2 regions of the Bacillus daqingensis genome follow, and region 1 is predicted to be linked to the other one. Evidence: a T-box and tRNA genes for the amino acid it is inferred to sense, from the RefSeq annotation. Region 1 holds a T-box; the other holds one or more tRNA genes.
The links. A T-box is a leader RNA that pairs with one kind of tRNA and senses whether it is charged. The one in region 1 lies ahead of ileS (isoleucine--tRNA ligase), so its partner is inferred to be a tRNA-Ile.
Positions count from the first base shown of each region.

Region 2: it encodes a tRNA-Ile, which carries the amino acid that the T-box ahead of ileS (isoleucine--tRNA ligase) is inferred to sense. The anticodon was not compared.

Region 1 is NZ_JBHSGK010000003.1:314,467-329,784, forward strand. Features, by position in the region: gene ACFO4L_RS02870 (YggS family pyridoxal phosphate-dependent enzyme) at 1-669, shown strand, start outside; gene ACFO4L_RS02875 (cell division protein SepF) at 694-1,125, shown strand; gene ACFO4L_RS02880 (YggT family protein) at 1,143-1,406, shown strand; gene ACFO4L_RS02885 (YlmH family RNA-binding protein) at 1,415-2,197, shown strand; gene ACFO4L_RS02890 (DivIVA domain-containing protein) at 2,266-2,769, shown strand; T-box leader at 2,808-3,035, shown strand; gene ileS (isoleucine--tRNA ligase) at 3,094-5,862, shown strand; gene lspA (signal peptidase II) at 5,931-6,398, shown strand; gene ACFO4L_RS02905 (RluA family pseudouridine synthase) at 6,395-7,303, shown strand; gene pyrR (bifunctional pyr operon transcriptional regulator/uracil phosphoribosyltransferase PyrR) at 7,468-7,998, shown strand; gene ACFO4L_RS02915 (solute carrier family 23 protein) at 8,158-9,474, shown strand; gene ACFO4L_RS02920 (aspartate carbamoyltransferase catalytic subunit) at 9,619-10,503, shown strand; gene ACFO4L_RS02925 (dihydroorotase) at 10,487-11,773, shown strand; gene ACFO4L_RS02930 (carbamoyl phosphate synthase small subunit) at 11,770-12,858, shown strand; gene carB (carbamoyl-phosphate synthase large subunit) at 12,851-15,318, shown strand, end outside.
Region 2 is NZ_JBHSGK010000021.1:135,936-151,253, forward strand. Features, by position in the region: gene ACFO4L_RS16205 (hypothetical protein) at 1-418, opposite strand, end outside; gene ACFO4L_RS16210 (hypothetical protein) at 451-744, opposite strand; gene ACFO4L_RS16215 (peptidoglycan D,D-transpeptidase FtsI family protein) at 961-3,015, opposite strand; RNA gene ssrS (6S RNA) at 3,107-3,292, opposite strand; gene ACFO4L_RS16225 (superoxide dismutase) at 3,483-4,091, opposite strand; gene ACFO4L_RS16230 (iron-sulfur cluster biosynthesis family protein) at 4,207-4,428, opposite strand; tRNA gene ACFO4L_RS16235 (tRNA-Ser) at 4,726-4,818, opposite strand; tRNA gene ACFO4L_RS16240 (tRNA-Ile) at 4,828-4,904, opposite strand; tRNA gene ACFO4L_RS16245 (tRNA-Met) at 4,920-4,996, opposite strand; gene ACFO4L_RS16250 (Na/Pi cotransporter family protein) at 5,126-6,766, opposite strand; gene ACFO4L_RS16255 (DUF1189 domain-containing protein) at 7,298-8,074, shown strand; gene ACFO4L_RS16260 (helix-turn-helix domain-containing protein) at 8,204-8,539, shown strand; gene ACFO4L_RS16265 (helix-turn-helix domain-containing protein) at 8,671-8,892, shown strand; gene ACFO4L_RS16270 (NfeD family protein) at 9,032-9,700, opposite strand; gene ACFO4L_RS16275 (DUF1002 domain-containing protein) at 10,061-10,960, opposite strand; gene ispG (flavodoxin-dependent (E)-4-hydroxy-3-methylbut-2-enyl-diphosphate synthase) at 11,218-12,327, shown strand; gene ACFO4L_RS16285 (hypothetical protein) at 12,486-13,067, shown strand; gene ACFO4L_RS16290 (Fur family transcriptional regulator) at 13,141-13,572, opposite strand; gene ACFO4L_RS16295 (metal ABC transporter permease) at 13,569-14,423, opposite strand; gene ACFO4L_RS16300 (metal ABC transporter permease) at 14,408-15,268, opposite strand; gene ACFO4L_RS16305 (metal ABC transporter ATP-binding protein) at 15,265-15,318, opposite strand, start outside.

The sequences.
Region 1 (15,318 bases):
GAACAGTTAGCAGTTGTGAACGAGAAGATTCGAGCTTCTTGTCAAAAAAGCGGAAGAGATGAGAAAGATGTGACCATCATAGCAGTTACCAAGTACGTGTCGATTGAACGGGCACGAGAGGCGGTAGCAGCAGGCATAACAGATTTTGGAGAGAATCGTCTTGAAGGTGCAATGGAAAAGTATGAAGCTCTTGGCGATCACGTCAACTGGCACTTTATTGGCAGCCTTCAGTCGCGCAAGGTAAAAGATCTGCTTCATGCATATCGCATTATCCATTCACTGGACCGGAAGTCACTCGCAAAAGAAATACAAAAGCGCTCAGAAGATGGAATGACTACTGATTGTTTCATTCAGCTTAATGTAAGCGGAGAAGAATCCAAAGCAGGTATTCGAGCAGATGAGCTGCCAGGCTTTTTGGATATGCTTCAACATTATCCAGCCGTAAGAGTGATTGGTTTAATGACAATGGCCCCTTACACAGACGATCCGGAAGAAGTCAGACCTTACTTTCAAAAGCTTCGAGAGCTGCGCGATGAAACAGCAGCGAAAAAGCTGCCCCATGCTCCTTGCACGGAGCTGTCGATGGGCATGTCGAATGACTATCATATTGCAGTCGAAGAGGGAGCAACGTATATCAGGCTCGGTTCATCTCTCGTAGGGTCTCAATAATCTTCTGATCGAAAGGAGACAGCCATGACGTTTAAAAATAAACTTAAGCGGTTTTTCGACATGGAAGATGAGTACGAAGAAAAGGAAATTGTTGTCGAAGAAGAACCGGAAGAGTACCAGCCGCCTGCCAGAATTAAAAAATCGAAGAAGCAGGAGCGTCAGAACGTGGTCAGCCTCAGCTCCGTGACTTCACAGCAAGGATCAAAAGTGATGCTGCTTGAGCCGCACTCGTATGATGAAGTGCAGGATATTGCTGATGAATTAAAGAACAGGAAAGCAGTGGTCATCAACCTGCAGCGCCTTCCCCGTGATCAGGCAAGGCGGATCGTCGATTTTTTAAGCGGAACAGTTTATGCTATTGGCGGGGATATTCAAAAGCTGGGTGAACAAATTTTCCTTTGCACCCCTGATAACGTTGATGTCAGCGGCAGCATTTCTGAAATGCTTCACGAATAACAAGGAGAGTGGCACAAATGGCACTGCTCGGAGATATTGTCGTACAAGTGTTAAACTTGTACTGGATCGTCTGCATTATTTATATTTTCATGTCCTGGTTCCCCAATGCCCGTGAATCTGCGTTTGGACAGGCCATCGGCCGTATTGTAGAGCCCTTCTTTGCACCATTCCGGCAAATGATCCCTCCGATTGGCATGTTAGACATTTCCCCGATCGTTGCGCTGATCGGTCTGCGTTTTGCCATTCGGGGAGTAGAATTTCTGTTTGGATTGGTCGGGTGAAGAAGTAGATGAGTCTGTATGAACATTTCCGGAAAGATGAGCATCCGTTTATCGACCAGGTTACGGATTGGCTAGAGACTGTTGAAAATGAGTATCGAACTAAGCTGACAGATTTTCTCGATCCTCGTCAACAGTTTATCGTGACAAGTTTGACCGGTCAGGGAAGCGCTGTGCGCTGTGCTTTTTTCGGCGGAGCTGATAAGGCCGAACGCCGCAGGGCGCTCCTATATCCGGATTACATAGAACCTGAAAAATCGCTGTTTGAACTAGCTGCTTTTGAACTTGATTTCCCATCAAAATTTGTTCGCATGACCCATCCGCAAGTACTGGGTGCTTTACTCTCGCTCGGTTTGAAACGGGGGAAGTTCGGAGATATTATGATTAGCAGCAACGCGGTTCAGTTTGTTACGTGTGCAGATACGGCTGATTATGTCGAGCAGCATTTTCGTGAAGCAGGTCGTGCTCCGGTGCTGCCAAAACGAATTGAGCTGTCAGAGCTCAAGCTGCCCGATGAAGAAACGACGGATGTACAGGTAACTGTCTCCTCTCTCAGGCTGGACACGGTGACATCAGAGCTTTACAGGCTTTCACGTGCCAAAACAAAGCCATTGATTCAGCAGGAAAAAGTGAAGGTGAACTGGAAGATCACGGACGATCCTTCGTTTCGGATCGAAGAAGGCGATATGATTTCGGTCAGAGGAATGGGGCGTTGTAAAATAGTAGCGCTTGGCGGTACGACAAGAAAAGGAAATACAGTGCTCAAGGCTGAAAAAATCGGTTCTTCGAGCTGAGAAGGAAATTTGCTTCGCATGTCGAATTCATGCATATACAAACATTTTATGTGGAGGTGCCTTACATAATGCCATTAACACCGCTTGATATTCATAATAAAGAGTTCACGAGAGGGTTCAGAGGCTATGATGAAGATGAAGTCAATGAATTCCTTGACCAGGTCATAAAAGATTATGAAACGGTGACGCGAGAGAAAAAAGAACTCTTTGACAGGGTGAATGAGCTGGAGCAAAAGCTGAGTCATTTCTCTAACATTGAAACGACATTAAATAAGTCTATTCTTGTTGCGCAGGAAACTGCAGAGGAAGTAAAGCGAAATGCAGACAAAGAATCTAAACTTATCATTAAAGAATCGGAGAAAAATGCAGACCGCATTGTAAACGAGGCTCTTTCCAAATCTCGTAAAATTGCTTTGGAGATTGAAGAGTTGAAAAAGCAGGCAGCAGTTTACCGCACCAGATTCAAGATGCTCCTCGAAGCACAGCTGGAAATGCTGCAGACAGATGATTGGGAAGAAATCATCGATTCTCATGATGAAGCGCACTACGAGCCGCAGGAAGAGCGTTCTTGACGAAGAAAGAAACGTCGCTTATACTGATAGTTACTTTCATATAGGCTTAGACAGGGACGAGTAGCTTTTAGACTCTGCTGACCAGCGAATCGGGGACGGTGAAAGCCCGAGAGCAGGCTGAATGTGAAGATCACCCTCGAGCCGCAACCTGAACCTGCTTTCAGCAGCATTAGGGAAGCCGGGTCATGACCGTTACCTCATGCCTTAGAGAGCAGTTTGATAACTGCAGCTGGGTGGTACCGCGGGTTTTACGCCTCGTCCCTGTTTTCAGGGACGGGGCTTTTGTTTTTATCATGCAATTTACTTTTTCAGGAGGAATGAAACATGGATTATAAACAGACGCTGCTCATGCCGAAAACGGATTTTCCAATGAAGGGGAACCTTCCAAATAAAGAGCCGGCTATGCAGCAGGACTGGCAGGAAAAAGACATGTACGATAAAGTTCAGGAGCGTACGAAGGGGCGTCCACTATTTGTACTGCATGACGGACCTCCTTACGCCAACGGAGATATTCACATGGGTCACGCGCTTAACAAGATCCTGAAGGACTTTATTGTGCGGTCTCGTTCCATGATGGGATGGCATGCGCCTTATGTACCCGGCTGGGATACGCACGGTCTGCCAATTGAGACGGCACTTACAAAAAAGGGGAAAGTCGACCGAAAAAAGCTGAGCATTGCGGAGTTTCGTCAAAAGTGTGAAGAATATGCGCTCGGTCAAATCGACAGCCAGCGTGAGCAGTTTAAACGCCTGGGTGTACGCGGCGACTGGGAGAACCCGTACGTCACGCTCACACATGATTATGAAGCACAGCAAATTAAAGTGTTTGGTGACATGGCTAAAAAAGGATATATTTATAAAGGAAAGAAACCAGTTTACTGGTCGCCCTCTTCTGAATCCGCATTGGCAGAGGCGGAAATCGAGTACCACGATAAGCGTTCCCCTTCCATTTATGTGACGTTCGATGTTACGGAAGGGAAAGGAATTCTGCTGGGAGATGAGAAATTCGTTATCTGGACAACTACTCCTTGGACCATTCCTGCAAACCTTGCGATTGCGCTGCATCCTGAGCTGGAATATGCTGTCGTAAAGGAAAAGGGAGAAAAATATGTAGTAGCTCTTGGACTTTTAGATGAATTGAAGCAAGTGTTTGAATGGGAAGAGGCAGACATTGTTAAAACGTTCCGTGGTCAGGAACTTGAAGGCGTCCGCACGAAACATCCGCTTTATGACAGAGAATCTCTTGTTATTTTAGGAGACCACGTCACTCTTGATGCTGGTACTGGATGTGTACACACAGCACCGGGACATGGGGAAGATGACTATATCGTCGGTCAGCGCTATGACCTGGACGTTCTTTGCCCAGTTGATGATAAGGGTGTATTTACAGATGAAGCACCGATGTTCGAAGGACTTTTTTATGATACTGCCAACAAGCCGATCACGGAAAAACTTGATGAAGCTGGCCACTTGCTGAAGCTGACCTTCTTTACGCATTCCTATCCGCATGACTGGCGTACAAAAAAACCGGTAATCTTTCGGGCAACTGCACAATGGTTTGCTTCAATTAAAGATTTTCGGGAAGAACTGCTGCAAGAAATAAAAGAAGTAAACTGGCTGCCTGAGTGGGGGGAAACCCGCCTCTATAATATGGTTCGAGACAGAGGAGACTGGTGCATTTCCCGCCAGCGCGCTTGGGGCGTGCCAATTCCTATTTTTTACGGCGAGAATAACGAGCCGATCATCACGGACGAAACGATTGATCACGTTTCGAATTTATTTCGGGAGCACGGATCAAACATCTGGTTCGAATGGGATGCAGGTGAACTGCTGCCGGAAGGGTTTACTTCCGAGCATAGTCCGAATGGAACATTTACGAAAGAAACAGATATTATGGATGTCTGGTTCGACTCTGGCTCTTCGCACCAGGCGGTTCTTGAGGAGCGAGAAGATCTCGCCCGTCCGGCAGATGTTTATCTGGAGGGATCTGATCAGTACAGAGGCTGGTTCAACTCCTCCCTTTCAACATCTGTAGCCGTTACCGGCAAGGCCCCGTTCAAGTCCGTCATCAGCCACGGCTTCACGCTGGACGGCAAAGGCAAAAAAATGAGTAAGTCACTCGGCAACGTTATTGTACCTGATAAAGTCATGAAGCAGCTCGGCGCTGACATTCTGCGATTGTGGGTGGCATCTGTAGACTATCAGGCAGACGTGCGAGTATCAGATGATATTTTAAAGCAGGTGGCAGAAGCTTACCGCAAAATTCGGAACACGTTCCGCTTTCTGCTTGGCAATCTGCATGATTTTAACCCTGAGCATCACTCTCGTGCTTTTCACGACTTATCTGGAGTCAATCAATTCATGACGGTAAAGCTGCACGATCTCATCAAAGATGTGAAAACAGCTTATGAAACCTATCAGTTTTCAACGGTTTTTAACAAGGTACACAATTTCTGTACGATTGAACTAAGCTCGTTCTTTATGGATATTTCCAAGCATTCGCTTTACCTGGAACACGCTGACCATGAAGAACGGCGGGGGATCCAGACAGTGATGCATGAAACGCTCACGTCGTTAGTGAAGCTGATGAGTCCGATTCTGTCACACACTTCTGAAGAAGTCTGGGCGCATATTCCCGGCAGCAAATCAGAAGCAGTACAGCTGACAGACATGCCTGAGCCGGCTGCATTCCCTGGAACGGAAACGCTCGTATCCGAGTGGGATCGATTCATGGACCTGCGGGACGACGTGCTGAAAGCGTTGGAGCTTGCAAAAAATGAAAAAGGCATAAAGCGAAGCCTTCATGCGGCAGTAACCGTATATGCGGGGGAAAAAGATAAGCTCATGCTTGATAACACGGCTGATCTGCACCGTTTATTTATCACCTCCAAGGCTGTCGTAAAGCCGCTTTCCGAAGCACCTGAAGAAGCGTTTACAGGTGATGAAGCTAAGGTTCTTGTAGAAGAAGCAGAAGGGAATACGTGTGCACGCTGCTGGCACGTTCGCAGCGATATCGGCACACACGCCGATCATCCGGAACTATGCCCGGAGTGTGCGGAAACAGTGGAAACGTATTACGCAGATAAAGTCTAAACCCGGATACAGGGGGCCGTCAGTGTGAACTGCCGGTCCCTGTTCAGGGGAAAACGGAGGAAATGCGCTTGATTTATTACGTGATCGCAGCAGTTATTATCGGCGCTGACCAGCTGACGAAATGGCTTGTTATCGACCGAATGGAAATTGGACAGAGCATTGAGCTGATCGAAGGTTTTCTTTATTTAACCTCTCATCGGAATGCCGGCGCTGCTTTTGGTATTTTGCAAGGACAAATGTGGCTGTTTTACATCGCTACTGTCGTCGTGGTTGGAGTCATTATCTATATGATTCAGGCGAAGCTGGACGGCAGCCGCTGGTACGGAGTTGCGCTCGGTTTAATTCTCGGCGGTGCACTTGGAAACTTTATCGACCGGGTATATGCTGGAGCCGTTGTTGATTTTATCGATGTATACATCTTCACGTATAACTTCCCTATCTTTAATGTAGCAGATAGTGCACTTGTTACCGGTGTTATAATGGTGATACTGCATGTATTTATAGAAGAAAAACGTCAGGAGACGAATGCGACATGATTGAACATGAATTTCAGCCGGAAGAAACCGGCATTCGATTGGACAAATGGCTGAGCGATCATACCGATTGGACGAGAAGCGCTGTTCAGGACTGGGTGAAGTCTGGATACGTTAAGGTAAATGGCAGCCAGGAAAAAAGCAATTACAAGTTGAAAGCAGGAGATCTTATTCACGTGCAGGAGCCAGAACCGGAAGAGCTGGAGCTTGTTGCAGAGGATCTGCAGCTGGACGTCATCTACGAAGATCAGGATGTTATCGTCGTGAACAAACCTCGCGGAATGGTCGTTCACCCGGCTCCTGGACATCCGTCAGGTACGCTCGTAAACGGTCTGCTTCATCACTGTACTGACTTATCATCTATCAATGGTGTTGTCAGACCAGGTATTGTACATCGTATTGATAAAGATACATCCGGTCTGATTGTTGCTGCTAAAAACGACCGGGCACACCAGTCACTAGTCGAGCAGCTAAAAAATAAAACAACGAAAAGACGATACGAGGCTATTGTAGCCGGGATTGTTCCTCATGATAAAGGCACAATCGATGCTCCAATCGGGCGTGATCCGGAAGACCGTCAAAAGATGGCAGTTACCGACCGTCATTCCAGAGAAGCTGTGACTCACTTTCAGGTTATTCACCGCTACTCCAGGCATACGCATGTCAGCTGTGAGCTTGAAACGGGAAGAACGCATCAAATTCGCGTTCATATGAAGTATATCGAGTTCCCTATTGTCGGCGACCCAAAATACGGTCCAAGAAAAAAACACGACTTCCCAATCGAAGGTCAGGCGCTTCATGCAGCACTCCTTGGTTTCCGTCATCCTGTTACAGATGAAGAAATCCTTTGCGAAGTGGAGCCTCCGTCTGATTTTAACGCCTGCCTGACACATGCTGCTTCTTTTTAAGTTGACAAGTAAAACACGGTATGACATACTTTTTAAAGATGAATAAAGCCTTTAAATCAGTTCAGAGAGACTGGTAAGGAACGTTTCGGAGTCCATGGACTCCGTATATCCTCCTGCCTAGTTTCCTGGGCAGGAGTTTTTTGTGCTGGAGGTGGAAGTTGGTAATGACAAAAGAATTAATGGACGATCAGGCGGTGAGACGAGCCCTTACCCGCATTGCTCATGAAATTATCGAACGCAACAAAGGAATCGAAGACTGTGTGCTTGTTGGTATCAAAACACGAGGCGTTTTCTTGGCGCAGCGGCTGGCTGAACGAATCGAATCGATTGAAGGCGCAGCTGTAAAAACTGGTGAAATTGATATCACTCTTTACCGGGATGATCTGACGCATAAGCGTCATGATGAAGAGCCGGAAGTTCACGGTACGGAAATAACAACGGATGTGACAGACCGTAAAGTGATTCTTGTCGATGACGTGCTTTATACCGGACGGACAGTCCGGGCTGCTTTGGACGCAGTCGTCGATCTGGGCAGACCTGCACAAATTCAGCTTGCCGTTCTCGTAGATCGGGGCCATCGGGAGCTCCCAATCAGACCGGATTACGTTGGGAAAAACGTACCGACGGCTAAATCTGAAATTGTCGAAGTAAAGCTTCAGGAATCAGATGGGGAGGAAGGCGTCAGCATCCTCTAACCACCGAATATATACTATCAGCAGAAACCTCCCTTTTAAAGCGGGCCTGTGAGCCTGAAAAGGGGTGTGTTTTCTGAAAGCCTGTTCGTTACGGGCCTTTTCAGTAAACAGACCTCTTAGGGAGACTAAGAGGTTTTTTGCTGTTCAGGAGGTCATATTATGGAATCAAACACAGTAGGAATAAGAGAAGTACCTAGACTTGATAAATGGCTGATGCTCAGCATTCAACATTTGTTTGCCATGTTCGGTGCAACGATTCTGGTACCGCTTCTCACAGGATTAAGTCCTGCAGTAGCTTTAGTCAGCAGCGGACTGGGCACCTTGGCTTATCTCGTCATCACGAAAGGACGAATTCCCGCTTATCTAGGTTCTTCGTTCGCGTTTATTGCTCCGCTGATAGCGGCGGTCGGCATTGGAGGCCCCGAAGGCGCCATGATCGGAAGCTTTTTTGCAGGGATTTTGTATGGAATTGTAGCACTTATCATTCAGGCTACAGGTGTAAGCTGGCTCATGAAACTTCTTCCGCCAGTTGTGATTGGACCGGTTATAATGGTAATTGGACTCGGGCTCGCAGGCGTTGCGATTGAGATGGCGATGGAGAACCCCGCTACAGAAAGCTACAGCGGCACGCATTTTAGCGTAGCAATGATCACACTCGCAATAACCATTACAGCCGCAATCTTTTTCCGAGGATTTTTCAGCCTTGTACCGATTCTTACAGGAATTGTCGGAGGGTATACCACGGCCTGGTTTTTTGGACTTGTCGATTTCAGTGCTGTCCGGGAGGCAGCCTGGATCCAGTCACCAGAATTTCTCATTCCCTTTGTCACATACGAGCCTTCCCTAAACTGGACGATTGTAGCAATCATGGTACCGATCGCAGTTGTGACGCTCAGTGAGCATATAGGAGATCAGATGGTTCTCAGCAAAGTAGTGGAGAAAAACCTTGTAAAAGAGCCGGGACTGCATCGCTCCATTATGGGGGACGGGGTCGCAACTGTCATCAGCTCCCTTCTCGGAGGTCCGCCGAATACAACATACGGTGAAAATATTGGTGTCGTCGCTTTGACAAGAGTGTTCAGCGTTTTCGTCATAGGAGGCGCCGCTGTCGCTGCGGTACTGTTCGGTTTTGTCGGGAAGGTTTCAGCTCTAATTACCACAATTCCGACAGCTGTCATGGGAGGCGTATCCATCCTTCTTTTTGGAATTATTGCTTCAAACGGACTGCGTATGTTGATTGACAATCAAGTGGAAATTGGTAAAAAGCGCAATTTAGTTATCGTATCCGTCGTTTTGGTCATCGGCATTGGAGGCGCCTTTATCCAAGTATCAGATGATGTGCAAATTGCTGGTATGGCGCTCGCAACGATTGTCGGCATTTTACTTAACCTTATTTTACCGGGACGGGATCCTGTTAAAACGAATGAAGAAATGTTTCACGATATGAGCCGTAAAAAAGACGGCTCAGCTGCATAAGCAACACCTTTTAAAGCAGGTCAGTGAACCGGCAAAGGGTGACTGCTTCCGGTCTCTTTCCGGAAGCTCAGGCACCCGTGCATCGTCAACGGGTGTCTTTTTTTGCCAGTAACCTGCAGCGCTCATTTTCAAAGGAGGTATTCGATGAAATCATTAACGTCACTGCAGCACCTGTCGGATCAAGCTATTTTATCAATTCTCGAGCAAGCGGACGGAACCGAATTTCCGGACTTTGCTAATCGAATGGCAGCAAACGTTTTTTTGGAGCCGAGCACACGAACGAGGTGCAGCTTTGAAATGGCAGAGATGAATCTCGGAATGCGCTCGCTTTCGATTGATGAAGCCGGATCGAGCCTCCAAAAAGGGGAAACGCTCTACGATACGGTTAAGACACTGGAGGCGATCGGCGTAAGTGCGGTCATTATCCGCAGTAAAGAAAAAGCATTTTATAACGAGCTGCAGGATGTTCATATTCCCATCATCAATGCGGGAGACGGATCTGGTGATCATCCGACACAATCGCTGCTGGACCTGTTGACGATTAAACAGGAATTTGGTTCGTTCCGCAGTCTGCAGATTGTGATCAGCGGAGATATTCGTCACAGCAGGATTGCTTCTGCCAATGCATCAGTCTTGAAGCGGCTCGGGGCAGAAGTTTGGTTCAGCGGTCCTCAGGAATGGATGCCGGATGGGATCACGCCGATTTCAGCAGATGAGGGGTGCAGACAAGCTGATGTGTGGATGTCGCTCCGAACACAGCTGGAACGGCACGATGCGATGGAGCCGGTGTTTCCGAACTACCTGGAACAGTTCGGATTGACGCCTGAGCGTGCTGAAAGGTTTAAGCCGCATACGATCTTAATGCATCCAGGCCCTGTGAATCGCGGAGTGGAACTGCATACATCACTCGTTGAAGCTCCTTTTTCCCGGATCTTTAAGCAGATGGCAAACGGTGTAAAGGTTAGACAGGCTGTTCTAGCTGAGGTGTTGAAAACAAAGGAGGAAAAACGCTATGAAAAAGCTGTATAAAGGTGCACAAGTTTATCAAAACAGAAAGCTGGTCAGACAGGATATTGTGGTTTCCGAGGAAACCGGGCTGATTGAACAGATGGCTGGAGAGCTTTCACCAGACACAGCGGATCAAACAGTCGATGTGAGCGGGCTGATAATTAGTCCAGGCTTTATCGATGTACATGTTCATCTTCGTGAGCCAGGCGGTGAACAAAAAGAAACAATCAGCTCCGGGACGAAGGCAGCAGCTAAAGGTGGATACACAACAGTGTGTGCGATGCCAAATACGAAACCGGTGCCGGATACGAAGGAGCAGATGGAAGCACTGCAGAACATGATCAGCCGCAATGCGCACATCCGTGTGCTGCCGTACGGTTCCATCACGATCCGTGAAGCTGGCAAGGAGCTTACCGATGCCAAAGCATTAAAGCACGGAGGCGCTTTTGCGCTTACTGACGATGGAGTCGGTGTGCAGTCGGCCGGTATGATGTATCGAGCTATGCAGCAGGCTTCAGAAGCCGGTATTCCTGTCGCTGCCCACTGTGAGGATAACAGCTTGCTATTCGGAGGGCATCTTCATGCAGGGATAAAAGCGGAAGAGCTTCACATTAACGGGATTCTTTCTTCAGCAGAATCTGTACATATTGCAAGAGACGTGCTGCTTGCAGAAGAAACTGGAGCACATTACCATGTCTGCCACGTCAGCACAGAAGCATCCGTCAGAGTAATCCGGGATGCAAAACGAGCCGGCATTCACGTGACAGCTGAAGTGTCCCCGCATCACCTGCTGCTAAACGAAGAGGATATTCCAGGAGATGATGCTCAATATAAAATGAATCCGCCGCTTCGGAGCCGCAGAGACCAGCTTGCATTAATAGAAGGACTTATCGACGGTACTCTCGATTTTATCGCGACTGATCATGCACCGCATACAGAAGAAGAAAAATCCGGGTCTATTCAGCATGCGCCTTTCGGTATAACAGGCTTGGAAACGGCCTTCCCGCTGCTGCACACGTTTTTTGTGAAAACGAAACAGTTTAAGCTGGAGGATCTGCTCGGTTGGATGATTGATAAACCAGCTTCTGTCTTTAACCTGCCTTACGGAAAGCTGGCTCCTGGACAGCAGGCTGAATTTACGGTGCTGGATTTGGAGAAACAGCGAACGATTGATTCCTCCAGCTTTGTCTCGCGCGGGAAAAACACTCCATTTAACGGATGGGTAACAGTTGGTCAGCCAGTGATGACAATATTTAATGGAAAAGAAGTTTGGAAAGAGGGGAAAGCATAATGCGGAAATTAGTACTGGAGAATGGAGCAGTCTTTAAAGGGAAGGCGTTAGGCAGTGATCGGGCAGGGCAAGGAGAAGTTGTTTTCAATACGAGTATGACGGGCTACCAGGAGATAGTAACAGATCCATCGTACCGTGACCAGATCATATGCATGACCTATCCGCTGATTGGCAATTACGGCATTAACCGCGATGATTTTGAAAATATAATTCCACACTGCGCTGGTATGATTGTTAAAAAAGCGGCAGCGAATCCGAGTCATTTTCGCCAGGAACGGACGCTTGATGAGTGGTTACATCACCACAACATTCCTGGTATCCAAGGCATCGACACACGCAAGCTGACGAGAATCATCCGTACAGGTGGAACGATGAGAGGGGTGCTTTCAGATAGTGCGGAATCTGTGGAAGAGGCACAGATACGAGCGGCGGCTGTTCATAGCAGTGATCAGGTTCGTCAAGTTTCAGCTTCTCAGCAGTACTGGTACCCGGGGCGCGGGCGGCACCGGATTGTCCTTATTGATTACGGGGCGAAAAAAGGCATTATCAGCCATCTGCTCCAGCAGGAATTTGAAGTCATTTCGGTGCCATGGAATACGACAGCAGAAGACGTCCTCTCCCTTTCACCGGACGGCGTCATGTTAAGTAACGGCCCCGGAGATCCGCAGGATATTCCGGAGGCGGTGCAGCACGTTCGAAAACTGGCCGATGTCCTGCCGGTGTTTGGCATTTGCCTCGGGCATCAGCTGCTGGCGCTTGCTTTTGGGGCGGACACAGAAAAAATGACGTTTGGACACCGGGGCGGGAACCACCCTGTCCGCCATCTTGAAAGCGGAAGAGTAGCGATCACCTCTCAAAATCATAGTTATACGGTAAGAAAAGCATCGCTTTCCGGAACGGGACTTCATGTATCGCATGTCAACGTCAACGATGGTTCAATTGAAGGATTGAAACACGAGACGCTTCCAGTATTCAGCGTACAGTATCACCCGGAGGCCGCTCCTGGACCGACGGAATCCGCTATTTTGTTTGACCAGTTCAAAGCGCTCGTACATGAGCAGACAGGGGGAACGATTCATGCCTAAACGAACAGATATTCAAAAAATCCTCGTAGTAGGGTCCGGACCAATTATTATCGGTCAGGCGGCTGAATTTGATTATGCAGGGACACAGGCTTGTCAGGCTCTGAAGGAAGAAGGATATGAAGTTATTCTCGTCAACTCTAATCCGGCTACGATTATGACCGATGCTGCAACGGCTGACAGTGTCTATATTGAACCCCTGACCCCTGAATTTGTCACTTCAGTGATCCGCAGGGAGCGGCCGGACGGCATCATTGCGACGCTTGGGGGACAAACTGGTCTGAACCTTGTCATGGAACTGGAAAAGCAGGGGATTCTCGAGCGTTACAGTATTGAACTTCTGGGAACCGACTTGGATGCGATCCGCCAGGCAGAAGACAGAGAAGCATTTCGTGAATTAATGCGCACTATATCTCAGCCTGTGCCGGATAGTGAAATTGTTCATACAGTTGAAGAAGCAGAAGTATTTGCCAATGCGATCGGACTTCCAGTTATCGTGCGTCCTGCCTATACGCTCGGCGGTACGGGCGGAGGAATGGCGCACACAGAGGCACAGCTTCGAGAAATCACGGCTCAAGGACTTTACGCGAGTCCCGTTAACCAGTGCCTGATCGAAAAAAGTATCGCCGGCTTTAAAGAAGTGGAATATGAAGTGATGCGCGATAAAAGCGGGCAGTCGATAGTGGTCTGTAATATGGAAAACCTCGATCCCGTCGGCGTACACACAGGAGATTCTATCGTAGCAGCTCCCAGTCAGACACTCTCAGACAGAGAGTATCAAATGCTGCGCACCGCTTCACTGGATATTATTTCTGCACTTGGCATCGAAGGCGGCTGCAACGTTCAGTGTGCCCTTGATCCTCACAGTGAAGATTATTACATCATTGAAGTGAATCCGCGTGTGAGCCGCTCATCTGCCCTCGCTTCCAAAGCAACAGGATATCCGATCGCCAAGCTTTCAGCTAAAATCGCCGTCGGTTACAGATTGGATGAACTGCAAAATCCGGTTACTAAAAATACATTTGCAAGCTTTGAACCTGCCCTGGATTACGTTGTTACAAAATGGCCAAGGTTTCCTTTTGATAAGTTTGATTCTGCCAATCGCACGCTCGGCTCGCAAATGAAAGCGACTGGAGAGGTGATGGCAATCGGCAGAACCTTGTCTGAATCTTTGCTGAAGGCTGTTCGGTCGGCCGAGATCGGGTTGTTTCACCTGATGCCGGAAGATGCGGATCGAACGGATCTGCGTGGAAAGCTTGCAGCACAAGATGATGAACGCCTTCTTTATTGCGCAGAAGCGCTTCGCGAAAGATGGACGCCGGAAGACATTCACGCTGTTACTGCTGTTGATCTTTACTTTCTTTATGAAATTCAGGAGATCGTGAAGCTCGAACAGAGGCTTGAAACAGAACCATTATCGAGTGAACTGCTTCAGGAAGTGAAAGAAGCAGGGTTTTCGAATCAGGCAGTCTCCCACTTTTCCGGAAAAGAGATCGAGGCAGTCGAAGCGATGCAGGAAACACAGAAGCTGTACCCCGTTTTTAAGATGGTGGATACGTGCGCAGGAGAGTTTGCATCTGCTACACCTTACTATTACAGTACATTCGAAGAGGAAAATGAATCGATTGTAACTGCGAAGCCTTCTATTCTGGTGCTGGGGTCCGGGCCAATCCGGATCGGCCAGGGGATCGAATTTGACTACGCGACTGTACACACGGTTAAAACGATTAAGGAAAGCGGCAGGGAAGCCATTATCATGAACAATAATCCCGAGACTGTTTCGACGGACTTTGAAATATCAGACAAGCTTTATTTTGAGCCGCTTACCATTGAAGATGTAATGAATGTGATTCGGCACGAAAAGCCGGAAGGAGTCATTGTCCAGTTTGGTGGCCAGACGGCTTTGAACCTCGCTGGAGAATTGGAAAAGCGCGGGGTGCCAATTATTGGGACTTCCCTTGAGTTTCTTGATGCGTGTGAAGATCGGGATAAGTTTGAAGCCACTCTGCAAAAACTAAATATTCCACAGCCAGAGGGAAGAACGGCCGTATCGGTGGATGAAGCTGCAGCCATTGCGTCCGGCATCGGCTACCCGGTCTTAATCAGACCCTCCTACGTTTTAGGAGGAAGAGCCATGCAGATTCTTTATCATGAGTCAGAGCTTGTCACGTATATGAAAAAAGCTGTCAAGGTTAATCACAACTATCCGGTGCTTATTGATAAGTACCTCGTCGGGAAAGAAGTGGAAGTCGATGCCGTTTGTGACGGCGAGACAGTTGTTATTCCAGGGATTATGGAGCATATAGAGCGGGCCGGGGTACATTCCGGAGATTCCATTGCTGTCTATCCGCCTCAGAATATCAGTGACCTTGTCAAAGAAAAACTGATAGACTACACGATTAAACTGGCAAAAGGGTTTCAAGTAAAAGGACTTATGAATATTCAGTTTGTCATTCAGGAAGA
Region 2 (15,318 bases), on a different contig from region 1:
GCTGCAGCAGCTCTTCTCTGCCGCTCTCTCTCCATTGGTCGCGGAACTCGCTCTCCTCTTCGACCAGCCCTGTCTGGACTAAAAAGTCGGTTACGTCACTCGTTGTCATACCTGACTCTACTGTTAAGAAAGCGATGATTCGCTCTTCCCCGGGCTCGTGATCAGCTTCCTGCAGCATGGCATTCGCTTCTTCTGCCTCGGCAAGTTCGTTACGAAGCTGTTCAAGCTCCGCTTCCATAGAAGCTGTTAACTCCTCGTCTGGCGCAGGCTCAGCTGCTAATTCTTCCGTTTCTGTTTCGTCATTTCCCTGTTCTGTTGACGGAGATATCCAATCCGTCGACAAATACATGTTAACCGCTAAAAAAATACCAGCCGCAAAGGTAATAAAGCCAGCACCTTTATAGAAATCGTTCGTCATTAGTAGAAACCCTCTCTGCCTTAAGCGTACATTTATCCTGCAAGAATTCGTTCGATATCCTTTACAGAAACTCCCGTTTTATGCGAAATCGATTCTGGAGAATGACCCTTTTCCTGTAAAGTAAGCAGCTCATCTCTGGAAACATCAGGACCATCAAGACGCGCTTCAAGCTGTTCAATTTTCTTTTTAAGTAAGTATACTTCCTGCATCATTTGAATAGACTGCTGCTCGAGCTGCCGATCCAGCTGTTTGTAAGGATCTTTTTTGAAAAATGCTACCGCGAAAAACAGCGCAGATAGAGAAAAAACGCCAATCAAAATCCACATACATCGGTCATCCTTTACGATTTAATTGTAGGTGTTGTGCAAAACCGTTATCTATTATAGCGAAGAATGCTCTAAAATGCACCACTCATTCTGTACAAACAAGAATAGTACTAGAAGGCATTTCTGGCGAAGCGCTCGTCTCCCGCTGCCAAACAACGAACATGCAGGCTGCCGCCGTTATCTGGTGACAGCCTGCATGAATGCTGGCATTTTCAATTAATCTGCAGGATCATTGTCCGGCTCGTCTACTTCCGAACCGCCCTCTGGTCGAGCCGGGCCGCTGCGTTCTTCTTTAAGCTCATAAAACGCTTCTAATGATTGTTCAGCGATCGTATTCGCGATACCGGAAGCATCAGAGTCTGAGTCCGCACCCGGCACAAGGACGGCGAAGGCAATCTCCGGATCGTCATACGGTGCATAGCCGGCAAAAGTCTGATTGTTCGCATCTTGTCCGTCTACGCGCACTTGCGCCGTACCGGTCTTGCCGGCAACTTCGACATCGAGGTCCTGAAAGTAGGCTCTTGCCGTTCCCTGAGTTCCGTTTACAACCCTGTAAAAGCCTGTCTGAATTCGATCGAAGTACTCCTGATCGACGTTAATCGTATTTAATATCTTTGGCTCAAACTGATGGGCAATTGTACCAAGCCCTCCGCTTTGAGGATCCGGCTCCAAAATCTCACTCACCACTCTTGGCGCTACCCGTACTCCATCGTTTGCAATAACAGACGCATACTGTGCGAGCTGCATAGGTGTATACGTATCAAACTGGCCAAAAGAGAGGTACAGCATATTACCAGGGAATAACGGATTACCCCCGTTAATACCCGCTGATTCACCCGGCAGGTCGATGCCGGTTTCAACACCAAGCCCGAACTGTTGGTAATAAGAACGAAGAATGTCATAGCCCCGCGTAAAGTTGCCCCAGTTTCGACCGGATACTCCCGGTACGTAATCAACAAGTCTCATCGCTACTTCCACCATATAAATGTTGGAAGATCGTTCAAGCGCTGTCAGATCATCTACATAGCCCAAATTGTTTACAGAGCTGATTGTCGGAGAATCGGGCAGATTAAGTGGACGGTCATACACGCCTGACCCGGGAGGCAGCACTCCTGTATCATATCCTGCAAGTACCGTAGCTCCCTTCATAGCTGACCCGACTTCGAAGCTGGCATTAAATGTGCGCAAATCTGCAGAGCCACCGCCAGCTCCTGCCATCGCCAGCACTTCTCCAGTCTCTGGTTCCATCATGACGACATACGCATCCGGGTCACCAACAAAATCTCCGCCACGATCGTCCAAAACATCATCAATGACGCTGCTGACGCGCTGGTAGAGCTCCATATCAACCGTGAGCTTTAAATCCTGACCGCGGCTCCCCGGATTTTCCGAAGGCTGCCGGACTGCACTGCCGCTTCCGTCCAGATAACTTTCACGCTCACCTTTACGGCCGCGCAGCACTGATTCATACTGTGCTTCTAAGTAGCTGTTTCCAACTTCCTCGTTTCGTTCATAGCCCTGAGCGAGATAGGCGCTTAAATCATCCCGTTCGATCGAGCCGACAGAGCCAAATACGTTTCGCAGCTGGTCACCGTAAACATAGCGTCGCACGGAGTCACGAATAATGTCTACACCTTCCAGCTGGTCGATATGTTCCATGATCCTGGCAGCTTCTTCATACTCTACCCCGCGCAATACTTTATGCGGCACATCGTTATACCCCGCGTTCAGCTCTCTCCAGATCATAAATACTTCATAATCCGTTTCACTGAACGTTGCAAGCTCTTCTTCTGTAATGGATTCAATTCGATACTGGTGTGCTTCACCATCTGACAGATCAGCTTCGCTTTGCTCTTCCAAAGACAGCTTCTCAAGAAATGCTTCTTCGTTCAGGAGCGCCCAAAATTCACGGCGGTCTCGGTCGAATCTCGATTCTACGCCTTCTGTGTCAATGGTGATGAATTCGTTCAAGCGTTCGGCAGTATCCAGCAGTGCTTCTTGAGGACGGTTCCGGTTCGTATATGTAACAGTTAACTGGAGTTCGTTGTCCACCAGCTTGTTACCGTAGCGGTCATATATCAGGCCCCTGGGTGCCTCTACTGCTTCACTGGTGCTGACCTCTCCTTCCAATTGTTCCTGAAACCCTTCCCCCTGCACGATCTGTACCACGCCGAGCCGGAGAACAAGCACCGAAAACAACAGAAACACGACGAAGAAAAGAATGTTCAGCCGAATAGACAAATGTGATTTATGAATTAATTTATCGCTCATATAAACCCTCAATTCACTCATAATGTACGCTGGCAGCGATGGAAAAAAACGCTCTAAAAAAGACTGCCGGTTCAGCACCGCAGTCAATTAGGACAGCCCGCATGTGCGGTTATCTTCAAGATTTCACGAACCCGCCCTAGGCAGGTGGGTGCCTGCAGAAAGGCATTCAGCTTCCCTGATGACAGGGCATGCTGGCCGCTTTTCAATGTAAGGCTCCCAATGTGAATTGGTGTTCGGTTCGAATTAAACTGGAAGTTCACCAACACCGCAGGCATGTTTAGTATGTAATTCTATTATACAATAGCGGCCCAGCAGCCGCAATACTGGTTTGATCAGGAAGGATGTACGTTGTTATTGCAGGTATCCTCGCTTTCCTTTGAAGCGCCTGCATCAACCATGCTCTATTTGGCAGAAGTCCAGCCTATTATACAAAAAAACCCGCCGAATAAGCGGCGGGCTTCCATCTATTACTTGGCTTCCTGATAACGTTTTTCAACTTCGTTCCAATCAATAACATTGAAGAATGCTTCCACGTAATCTGGACGCTTGTTCTGATACTTCAAGTAGTAAGCATGCTCCCAAACATCGACACCGAGCAGAGGTGTTTTGCCTTCGCTGATTGGTGTATCCTGGTTTGGTGTGCTTGTAATTTCAAGCTGGCCGCCGTTTACGACTAACCACGCCCAGCCAGAGCCGAAGCGCGTCAAGGCTGCATTTTTGAACTCTTCTTTGAACTTGTCAAAGCTTCCGAATGCAGAATCGATTGCTGAAGCGACATCACCGGATGGAGTTCCACCGCCGTCTGGAGACATCAGCTTCCAGAATAGCGTATGGTTATAGTGACCGCCGCCATTGTTGCGTACCGGGCCGCGAACACTTTCCGGAAGAGAGTTCAGGTCTGTGAGAAGGTCTTCAATGCTCTTGCTCTGAAGATCACTGTGTCCTTCCAGTGCATCGTTCAGCTTGGTAACATACGTGTTGTGGTGCTTGCCGTGATGAATTTTCATTGTTTCTTCATCAATATGCGGTTCAAGCGCATTGTGGGCATAAGGTAGATCTGGTAGTGTAAAAGCCATTCTTATCTCCTCCTGTTTTTCTAATAAAATCGGCGCAGGTACGATGAATCAATTGTACCTGCCTCACATACATTATCAAATATTCCACCCATCATCAAATGTTAAACCTCGCATTTTAATTCCAATTCTGAAGCTTTATGGAAGGGCTTAGCATTTCTGCTGCTGATTTCAGCTGGAACCATTCTTTTTCAGGACGGTAATCTAAAATGAGCTCATTCTCGTAAAGCCAATCCGGCCCTTTCTCAATCGCTGCAGGAAAACCGGTGTTTGTTTCAATCATTTCTGCCTTTTCCGGCAGGTCTGTTACGGCAGCCAGCCTGACTACCCCATTTACCACTCAGCCTGTTCCTTTCGTGTCATACCAGATGTAGAGCGTCTGCTGATCACTCATCTGCCGATGCAGCTGGTTGTCAGCTTCATGTCTGATTACGAGCTTCATATGACCTGTCTCCTCTCCGTTTATCCTACGTTTCTAACAGTATACGCCCATAATAGAAAAAGAGCCAAGAAAGACCGCTCACATCGTTATCCTTAATCCCCAGAAAACAGCAGTACCCATTCTTTATGCTGCCATTCTAAGCTAGATAAACGTAAAAAAAGAGCCCGCATCAGGCGGACTCTTGAACATTATGTATGGAGGAGGAAGAGGGATTCGAACCCCCGCGGGCTTTGACACCCCTGTCGGTTTTCAAGACCGATCCCTTCAGCCAGACTTGGGTATTCCTCCGAAATATGATGGTGGACCCTGCAGGACTCGAACCTGCGACCGGACGGTTATGAGCCGTCAGCTCTAACCAACTGAGCTAAGGGTCCAGCAAATCTATGTATTGGTAGCGGCGGAGGGGATCGAACCCCCGACCTCACGGGTATGAACCGTACGCTCTAGCCAGCTGAGCTACACCGCCATTTGAACAAAGACAAGATATATCTTAGCATGAGAAAAATCATATCGTCAACCGATTTTTTACAAAACGTTTAAGTTCCAGTAATAAGCAGCGCCGTCCCTCGGGACGGCACCGGCTCTTTTTCTTCCATTAATTCTCTTCCTCTGCCACTGCTTCTGCAATGTTCACTGCATGGTCACCGATCCGTTCCAGGTTACTGATCATATCGACGAATACAATTCCTGCAGAACCGTCACAAAGGCCTTCATTCAAACGCATGATGTGTTTTTTGCGAAGCTGACGCTCCATTTTATCAATTTGATCTTCTTTTAAAATAGCAGATCTTGCGACGAGAATATCATCGTTTTCCAGCGCCGCAAAGGACTCTTTTAACGTATCAATCGTTAATTCGAACATTTCCTTCAAGTCATCCATAGCAGCTGAGGATAGCTTTACTTTATTCGTAATCTGATACTCTTTGAGCTCGACCAGGTTTTCCATATGATCCCCGACACGTTCAATATCACGGACCGTATCCATGAGCATGGAATGGTATCTGGAGTCGGCTGCCGTCAGTGAATTCGTCGAGATTCTTGTTAAATAGTCCGTAATCTTGCGGTCAAGGTTATTAATCGCATCTTCAAACTGATACGTAAGCTCAGCATGCCGCTTTTGATTGGTCATGACAAATGAGGAAGCTTCTTGCAGCCCCTGTGCAGACAGTTCACTCATACGCAATGTCTCCTTTTTTGCCTGACCGAGTGCAATGGAAGAAGACTGCGAAATAATGCTCGGGTCCAAATGCTGTGCTTTATATTCAATAACCGTTTCGTTGCCTGGAATCAGCTTTGTCACAATCAGGGCAAGCACCGCTACAAACGGCAGCTGAATCAGTACGTTAGATACGTTAAAGATACCGTGCGCAAATGCAATTGTCATCTCTGGGTTTAAAACCAGAGCCTCCTGAAGGTAAGCAACAAGATTTGTAAACGGTACGAGCAAAATCATAACAATTACCGTGCCGACGACGTTAAAAATAACGTGTGTGAGCGCGGCGCGCTTAGCAGCGATAGAAGCTCCGAGTGCTGCAAGAACTGCTGTGATTGTTGTTCCGATATTATCACCGAACAACACTGGAAGTGCGGCATTCAAATCCATTGCATCCTGGGCAAACAGCTGCTGCAGCAGCCCAATAGCGGCTGAAGAGCTTTGTACACTGACGGTAAAGATTGTCCCGATCAGCACGCCAAGGAACGGATTATCACTCATGCTGACCGTTAAATCAGCAAAAGCCTGGAGTTCACGAAGGGGCCGCAGTCCATCCCCCATCAGATTCAAGCCGTAAAACAGAGCCCCGAATCCGAAAAATACCTGGCCGAAATTGTTCGCTTTTTTATTTTTAAAGAAAAATATTAAAAATGTTCCAACAGCAATTATCGGAAGTGCGTATTCCGATATGTTAAGACCGATGATAAATGCCGTGATCGTCGTTCCGATATTGGCACCCATAATGACTCCTATTGACTGCCTCAGCGTCATAAATCCTGCGTTAACAAGCCCGATCGCCAAGACCGTCGTGCCTGTGCTCGTTTGAAGCAGGACGGTAACAATAATACCGGCAAGCACACCCATAACAGGATTGCTGGTAAACTTATCCAATATATCACGGAGCTTATCGCCTGCAACTTTCTGAAGACCGTCCCCCATATATTTAATTCCAAATAAGAAGATCGCCAGACCCCCGAAAAACATAAACAGTAAATCCCGCAGTTCCAGTTCCAACAACAACATCCCCCTGATTTTCAGTCATTAATCAATTCTGAACCGTTCTACATGCTACGCACTAATTGTTAATTATACGTTAACGTTTTGTAAAGATTTTATTAAGTTTATAAACAAGCTCATCTATATCATTAATGCTGCGTTTTTTAAGTCTCTCGACGATTAACTGGTGTTGATAAACCAGACCGCGGCTTTTTTTCTTCGTTTGCCGCGAAAACATCCTGTTATTATCCCTTCCTTGCGGCGTGAAGAATTTGCACGCGTTCTTTCCTCAAACGTCCGCCCTGCCCTCGATTTGATTAATAGAAAAAAACGGGAATGAGACGATCCCGCTTTTTTCTTTGTAAAACCGGCAGAAGCCTGTTCATGTGCAAGCTGAGAAGATTCCTCAGCACAGCCGCGGAGCTCATTTACAATCATGACGTTCGCTCTTACATTCATGCTGGTTATGTAGAGTTTTCATTAAAGGACGTTTGTTGTAATTACACGCAACGAATTGTAAAATGTATAAGCATGGAAAAAAGCAGGGGGGACAGCAACATGAATATATTCCAACAGCTGATAAAAAGTACATATTCACCGGAAACGATCGCTAAATTTCGCATGGCTAAAATCGGAAGAACCATTCTTTACGTCTTTTTGCTTATGCTTATTGCATCATTGCCGGCTTTTATCGGTTTGTCCATTACAATCAGCAGCTTATTTCAAGCTGGAAACGATTATTTAGATGAAATCCCGGACTTTGATATTGAGAACGGTGTCTTGCAGTCTGACTTAGATGAGCCGTACATCAATGATGAGAATGATATGACACTCGTGTTTGACTCCACAGGAGAACTTGGAGCTGAAGACGCTGATCAGTACGGTAACGTTGTCGCTTTGCTCGAACGGGAGTTGGTTTTTTCTGCTGGAGGCCAAGCTGACCGATTCACATACCAGGAAATCGGACTGGATTTATCCAAGCAGGAAATTGAAGGGTTCTTTACCACGCTTGATGACGTTTCACTGCTGATCATATCTATTGTGCTAGCAGGCTTTTATCTATTCAATACCGCCTTAAAATTCATAGGAATTTTCGCATTATCTGCTGTCGCTCTATTATTAAAACGAAATAAAGCAGATCAACTACGCTATCGTCACTGCTGGGTGCTGGCTGCCTACACCGTGACATTGCCGACTTTGCTGCTGGCACTGCTGGAATTGATTGGATTCCCGCTGCCATTCCCAATTTCCTTTATTGTCTATTGGGCGATTGCCATCATCATGCTGTATAACGTATTCAAATACGTTCCAAGTCCTAAAAAAGCACCTGAATAATCGCCGGCTTCAGCGAAAAATGCGTTATAACGAATTATTTTCCTTATTTCGACGGTTATTAGTTTTCCGTTCGGGATGAATGAGGTATATTATAAAGTACAGGATGAGCAATAATGGAGGTGACCAGATGTGATTGGAGCACGTGTAAGACAGCATCGCACTGCCCGGGGATTTACGATGAGTGAACTTGCGGAGCGTGCAGGAGTAGCAAAATCGTATTTAAGTGCGATCGAACGGGATATTCAGACCAATCCTTCCATTCAATTTTTGGAAAAGATTGCAGCTGTCCTAGATATTGATATGAACGTCCTCTTAAAAGACCCTGCAGATTCGACCGCAGAAGAGACTGCTGCTTTGGATGATGAGTGGCAGAGCTTAATCGCAGAAGCGATGCATTCGGGCGTTTCTAAGGAAGAATTTCGTGATTTTCTGGAATACAACAAATGGAAAATGAAACAAAAATAGCTGCCGCTTATCTCGGCAGCTTTTTTCTTGAACGATCGTTCTTTATTTCGTACATTTTTGAGCAAATCGCTGGACGCCTTAAATATTGTGCGATATAATGAACTTATTCGTCACAGGAAGGTGGGTTTACGATGAGCATTGGCGACTTGATTCGGCACGAGCGCAAGCGTAAAGGCTGGACTCTTTCCCAGCTGTCACGCAGGACTGGCGTCTCCAAATCATATTTGAGTTATCTGGAGCGAAATCAAAAGAAAAATCCTTCTATTACTATTGTTAAACGGCTTTTCGTCGTTTTAGATATTCCTCTCGATAAAATTATGGATGAGGATGAACAGAAAGCCGACCACTCTTGACCGGTCTCCATCCGGGAAGGTTTCAGTTTACATGCTGAGGCCTTTTTTTCATATGTCAAAAATGAAGCTACAAAGAACCGGGGCAGCAGTTGGAAGATCATAAAAAACCGTCCTGCACCTATGGCGCAGAACGGTTTTGTTACGAGCTTTCTGACGTGGACTCTTGTTTCTCGCCAGTCTCTGATACAGGGGTAATGAGGATGCGGGTTCCATCTGCTGAAAGGACCTTCACCCGTGTCCCCTCTTTCACCCAGACATTGTCAGACGTAGCACTGTAGTACTTACTGTCGATCTCAACCGTTCCAGTAGGTCTGAACGGCGTTTTAGCAGTTCCTTCTTTTCCAACGAGCTCTTTGTAGGAATCATTCATGGAGTTGTAGCCATCCTCGCTGGACAAACTGTCTTTTAACATCATTTTGTCCCACATGTTTCTGGCAGGAAAAACTTTTGTAAACAAATATGATGTTGGTGCTGCAAATAAGAATGCCATTGCTACGAGAATACCATACGTTAAATCTGGAGCTGGGAGGGCCAGTCCAAAAACCATCAGCAGTACGCCGACCCCGGCAATCGTTCCATCGGTCGTTACTTTTCCGTCGAAAATAATGAGAGCAAGGCCTGCCGCATAGAGAAGAATCACCCACATGCCGTCCGTCCCATCGAGGTGATACGTGAAGTAAAGCGACATGATTACAATTCCAATGACAGCAAACAGTCCCCGGGCTCTCACCATCACTTCACCAAATAAAAAGAGTGTGGCAAGAAAAACAACGAAAAACCCTATAACCGCCATATCAAGAAATTCCATATTGTGTCACTCCTTTAAGCGTTTCCGCTTTCATAATCTATTCTACCAGATTAGCATGTCTCTTATCACGTACGAGTAACTGGCTGAAAAAGTTTCATTTTCCTGCTATCATTTTAGCACGGTTGAGCAGATATATTCGAAGATCACGTTTGAGCAGTGACAGGAACAACGCTTTAAGAGCGGTCATGTTTCGTCGCCTTGGATAAACACCAGCAATAACCAGTATCCGCGATGGAGCCGGCTTTTATAAAAAGGAAAGAGTAACGCTCGTTTCTTTCAGACTGTGAAACGATAATAAGCCTGCTTATTAACAAATATCGCTACTAAAAAAAGACCGGATCGCTGTCCGGTCTTCTCTTCTTATTCTTGTGATGATTCTTCAGATCGGGATTGGAACCAGCTTGTCACTGTATCGAGCAGCCGGTTGAAAAAATCGAGAATCGATTGAATTATAGACTGCCCTTCATCACTGTCGACGAAATCCCCTATATTAGTGCGGATGCTGTCAATTTGGGTGCGCACTTGATTCCAGTCAATATTTAATCCGCGAATCCGGTCAAACAAGGATACAAGGCCATCAAGCTCATCATCAGTCAGGTTCATTCCCAGTTCCTCTGCAATACGCTGAATCAGGGCACGAAGATCCTCTTCTGATTCGACATCCTCTTCAGCAAGCGCTTCTTTAATGCGGGCCATTAGCTCAGTCGCGTCCTCTACCCCGTATTCTTCACCCAGCTCTGCTGTTTTAACAAGTTCTTCATTCGCTGCCTGCTTCTGTTCTTCAGGAATATCCTCATCTGTTGATTCCTCATACGCCTTAATTAATCCGGTCAAGGCTCCAGTACCTGATACATCGAATGGAGCTGTTACATAAATATCAGCATCTTCTACACCGGCTGTGATTAATGCGTTGGCGTACATCCCTTCAGATACCCACGTTATTCGATTCGTTTCCACGTCAATTCCTGAGCCGGGCTCGCCCATCGTAATTTTCGACGAGGACAGTGCTCTCGTCCCAATCACAGATGCGTCAATATAATCTCCTAAGTACTGATGCTCTTCATCGTTCGACACAGTGACGATATCAACGTTCCCTTCTTCCACGTTCATCTCCTGGAGCAGTTCCTCGCGCTGCTGCGGATTCAGATCTTCCCCAAGTGTCACGATTTCCGCACCGGTAACGGCATCGGCGGATACGACGGATGTCAATCCGAACCAAATTGCAAAGCTTGCTGCTGCTGTTTTCCACAAATACTTCATCTATGACCCCTCATTTCTTTTCGTTCTTCACGTTCCACTTTAGTAGACGCTGCTTCTTGAAGAAAGTTTCACACTCTCCTTTTACATGTGCAAGGTTACCTTTATTCTTTCTTAACGAAACTTTAAGAATACGCGTCTTTATAAAATCTTTACAGAGCCCGGGACGGGAACGCTTGTAGTTTCTCTGGGGCGTTGTTACAATGTAGTGTGAATCAGACGTTTATTCGTTCGATATTGAAGAAGGAGCGATGTTTAACATGACGCAGATCACCCATAGAAAAAATACACGCCCGGTAAAAGTAGGACCGCTGACGATCGGCGGACGGGATGAAGTTATTATGCAAAGTATGACGATGACTAAAACACACGATGTAGAAGCTACTGTAGCGGAAATTCTGCGCCTGGAAGAAGCAGGCTGCCAGCTGGTACGGGTTGCTTGTCCGAATATGGAAGATGCAGAAGCGATTCCTGAAATTAAAAAGCGCATTAACATCCCTCTATGTGTTGATATACACTTCGACTATAAGATGGCGCTTAAGGCAATTGAAGGCGGAGCTGATAAAATCCGCATCAATCCAGGCAACATTGGCCGGCGCGAGAAAGTAGAAGCTGTTGTAAATGCCGCAAAAGAAAAAGGAATTCCTATCCGGATCGGTGTTAACGCAGGTTCACTCGAGAAGCGGATTCTTGATAAATACGGTTATCCAACAGCGGATGGAATGGTCGAAAGTGCGCTGCACCATATCAAGATTCTTGAGGATCTCGATTTCCACGACATTATCGTCTCCATGAAAGCTTCTGACGTTCACCTTGCTATTGAAGCATATGAAAAAGCGGCACAGGCATTTGATTACCCGCTTCATTTAGGTATTACGGAGTCCGGTACGCTTTTCGCAGGAACGATTAAAAGTTCGGCTGGTCTCGGTGTGCTGCTTCATAAAGGAATCGGCAATACGATGCGAATTTCTCTGTCCGCAGATCCAGTCGAAGAAATCAAAGTACAAAAAGAGCTTTTAAAGAGCTTTGGACTGGCTGCTAACGCAGCAACTCTCGTTTCATGCCCGACCTGCGGCAGAATCGAGATTGATTTAATCAGTATCGCGAATGAAGTCGAAGAGTACCTTCAAAACATTCACGCGCCGATTAAAGTATCCGTACTCGGCTGTGCCGTTAACGGTCCGGGAGAAGCAAAGGAAGCAGATATTGGCATCGCCGGGGCACGAGGAGAAGGTCTCCTGTTTATGAAAGGTAAAACGATTCGAAAAGTTCCGGAAGAAACCATGGTGGAAGAACTGAAGAAGGAAATTGATAAGCTCGCTGAGGAGCATTATGAGAAGCAGCGGCTTGAACAGGAACAGAACGCATAATCTATCGAACACGCAAGTCCGGACCGGGCGTAATGCCTGGTCCGGACTTTTCTTGTCAGATGAGCTGATGACAGCCTTCTTAGGTATTGATTTTAGCAGACGAGACGTGCACAATAGACACTAGTAATGAAAAGCTTCGTGCAGAAAGGGCGATCTCATTGGCTCACTATCGGTTTGGAATTGACATCGACGGAACTGTCACTCACCCGGGAACATTCCTTCCCCACCTGAATAAACATTTTAATAAAAACCTGACGCTGGATGATTTAACAGAGTATGATTTAACAGGCGTGCTGGGCGTAACAGAGGCAGAGTTCTGGAAATGGATGCAAAAGCATGAATCAACGCTTTACCGCCAGTCCGTGCTTGCCGACCAAGCGCTGGAAACGTTAAACAACTGGAACCGGCAGGTTGAGCTTTTTTACATCAGCGCTCGTCCTGATTATTTATACCATGTAACAGAAGAATGGTTTGAACGGCTTAACGTGCCCTATGATCATATTGAACTTCTAGGACAGCACGATAAAATCGAAGCGGTTCGGGAGCATCAGGTCGACACTTTTTTTGAGGATAAACACGATAATGCTGTTAATATCGCAGAAGAGTTTGGCATTCCCGTTATTTTAATGGATACCCCCTACAATCAAAAAGCGATTCCTGATAACGTTCATCGGGCGAAAGATTGGACGCACGCGCGAAGCATCGTCAACGGCCTGTTTACGCCAAGCGTCAGCCGCTGAGTGCAGCATGCTTCCTTCACTAAAACGGAGCCAAAGATCGTATGACGATCTTTGGCTCCGTTTCGTATTGAATCTATCCGACCGCTGTATCCTTTTTGGCACTGCACTGTTCACAATAGCCGTAAATTTCAAATTTGTGTCCCGTTACCTGGAAGCCTGGAGCACCAGGGGTATCGTTCATTGGACAGTGGTGTATATGCTTTGTCTTTCCGCAGTCGAGACATATAACGTGGTGGTGGTGGTGATCGGTGGAACAGCTGAATCGAAACCGCTTCTCCCCTTCAAGCTCCGTTGCTTCTAAAATGTTGAGCTCAGTAAACAGAGACAAATTTCTGTAGATCGTATCAAAGCTCATTCCTTCGTACGTTTCCTGCATATGGTCCAATACATCTTTTGCAGCTAAATACCTGCTTTCATCTGAAAACAGCTGAAGCATATCTTTTCGTTTGTCCGTGTATTTATAACCGTTCTCCTTTAATTTATCCATTGCTTCCTGTACATTCATGCGGCATGCTCCTTTCGCTCTGAACGAATCCAGAGATTTTGCAGCTTCTTCACAAAAAATGCTGCTGCCAACAGAAGAACCCCTATCACGACGATGGCTCCTCCTGTAGCAATATTCAAATAGTACGAAGCGGTAATGCCACCAATTACAGCTGCCTCTCCAAATAGGATACCAAGAATAAGAACTTGACGAAAGCTTTTTGCAAAAAGGATAGCTGCTGCAGTAGGAAGTGCAATTAATGCCCCGACCAGAAGAATTCCGACTACCTTCATGGACATCGAAATAACGAGGGCGGTTAACACAGAGAAAAGAAAGTTTATTTTTTTTACGCTAATGCCCGAGCTGGAAGCAAATTCAGGATCAAACGATATCGAGACAAGCTCTTTATAAAACAAAAGAATGACGAGCAGCGCTAAAGCACCTGTCAGGAAGATAAAGCCAAGATCTCCTGTCGTGACCGTTATGATGCTGCCAAATAAGTAGGCATACCACTCTGTATAGCCGGTATCTGCGAGACTGATGAGCAGAGCGCTTACCCCCACTCCGCCGGACAAAATAATCGGGATCGCCAGCTCTTCAAAATGACGATATACCTGCCGCAGCTTTTCGATTAACAGTGAACCTCCAAGTGAGAACAAAAACCCCGCATAGAGAGGGTTAAACCACGGAGCGACTTGTGTTACCAGCACTCCTGCCGTGATCCCTGTCAGCGTAACGTGTGAAAGCCCTTCTGAAATGATGGTCATCCGCCTTACAAGCAAAAAGGCGCCGATGACTGGACTGATGAATCCGATCAGCAGCCCCGCTGCAATGCCACGTTCAAGAAAGGAAAGATTCAAGAAGATATCCATACCGGTTTCTCCTTTCGCGTCAGGAAGCGGTCAGCAACCAAGACCGCCGCAAGTATGAGCAGATTAATCACGACGATCATGCCTCCCGGAGCTGCATCCGCATAAAAGGCAGCTGTCATGCCAGCTACAACCGACAGTTCTCCAAACAGGACTGCATAGAAAAACAACTGCTTAAATGATGCTGCAATTCGCATGGCTGCCGCTACCGGAAGCGTCATCAGCGCAGATACAAGCAGGATACCGACAATCTGCATCGATATCCCGATCACAACAGCCGTGATTACGATAAACATAAAGTGCAGCGGCCGCGCCGGAATGCCGGAGAGAACCGCTTGTTCTTCGTCAAAGCTGAGAAAAAACAGCTCTTTGTAAAATAGCAGCAGGAGCAGCGCCACCGCTGCGGTTAGGACAGCAACGACAGTGAAGTCATCTCTCGAAACTGCAGCGACACTCCCAAATAGATAGTTAAACAAATCTGTAGTAAAGCCATCTGCAAGGGAGATAAACACAACGCCTGTCCCAATGCCTGCTGATAAAATAACCGGAATAGCCAGTTCTTTATAATAAGCATAGGATTTTCTCAGCTGTTCAATCATTAAAGATCCCGCGACCGCAAAGCCCATACCGGTATAAACTGGATTAACAGCTGCAAAAGCCGGATAATAACGGGCCATGAGCATGCTGAATGCGATCCCCGTCAGCGTGATGTGAGACAGCGTATCTGCCAGCAGCGCCAGCCTTCTGACCACAATAAAAACGCCGACTAACGGCGCCAGAATGCCGATCATTAATGATGTGTAAAAAGAATACCGGAGAAAATCATATTGAAAGAACACATCGATCATTTCACTGCCTCCGTATGATCATGATCGTGATGATGATCATGGTGCCCGTG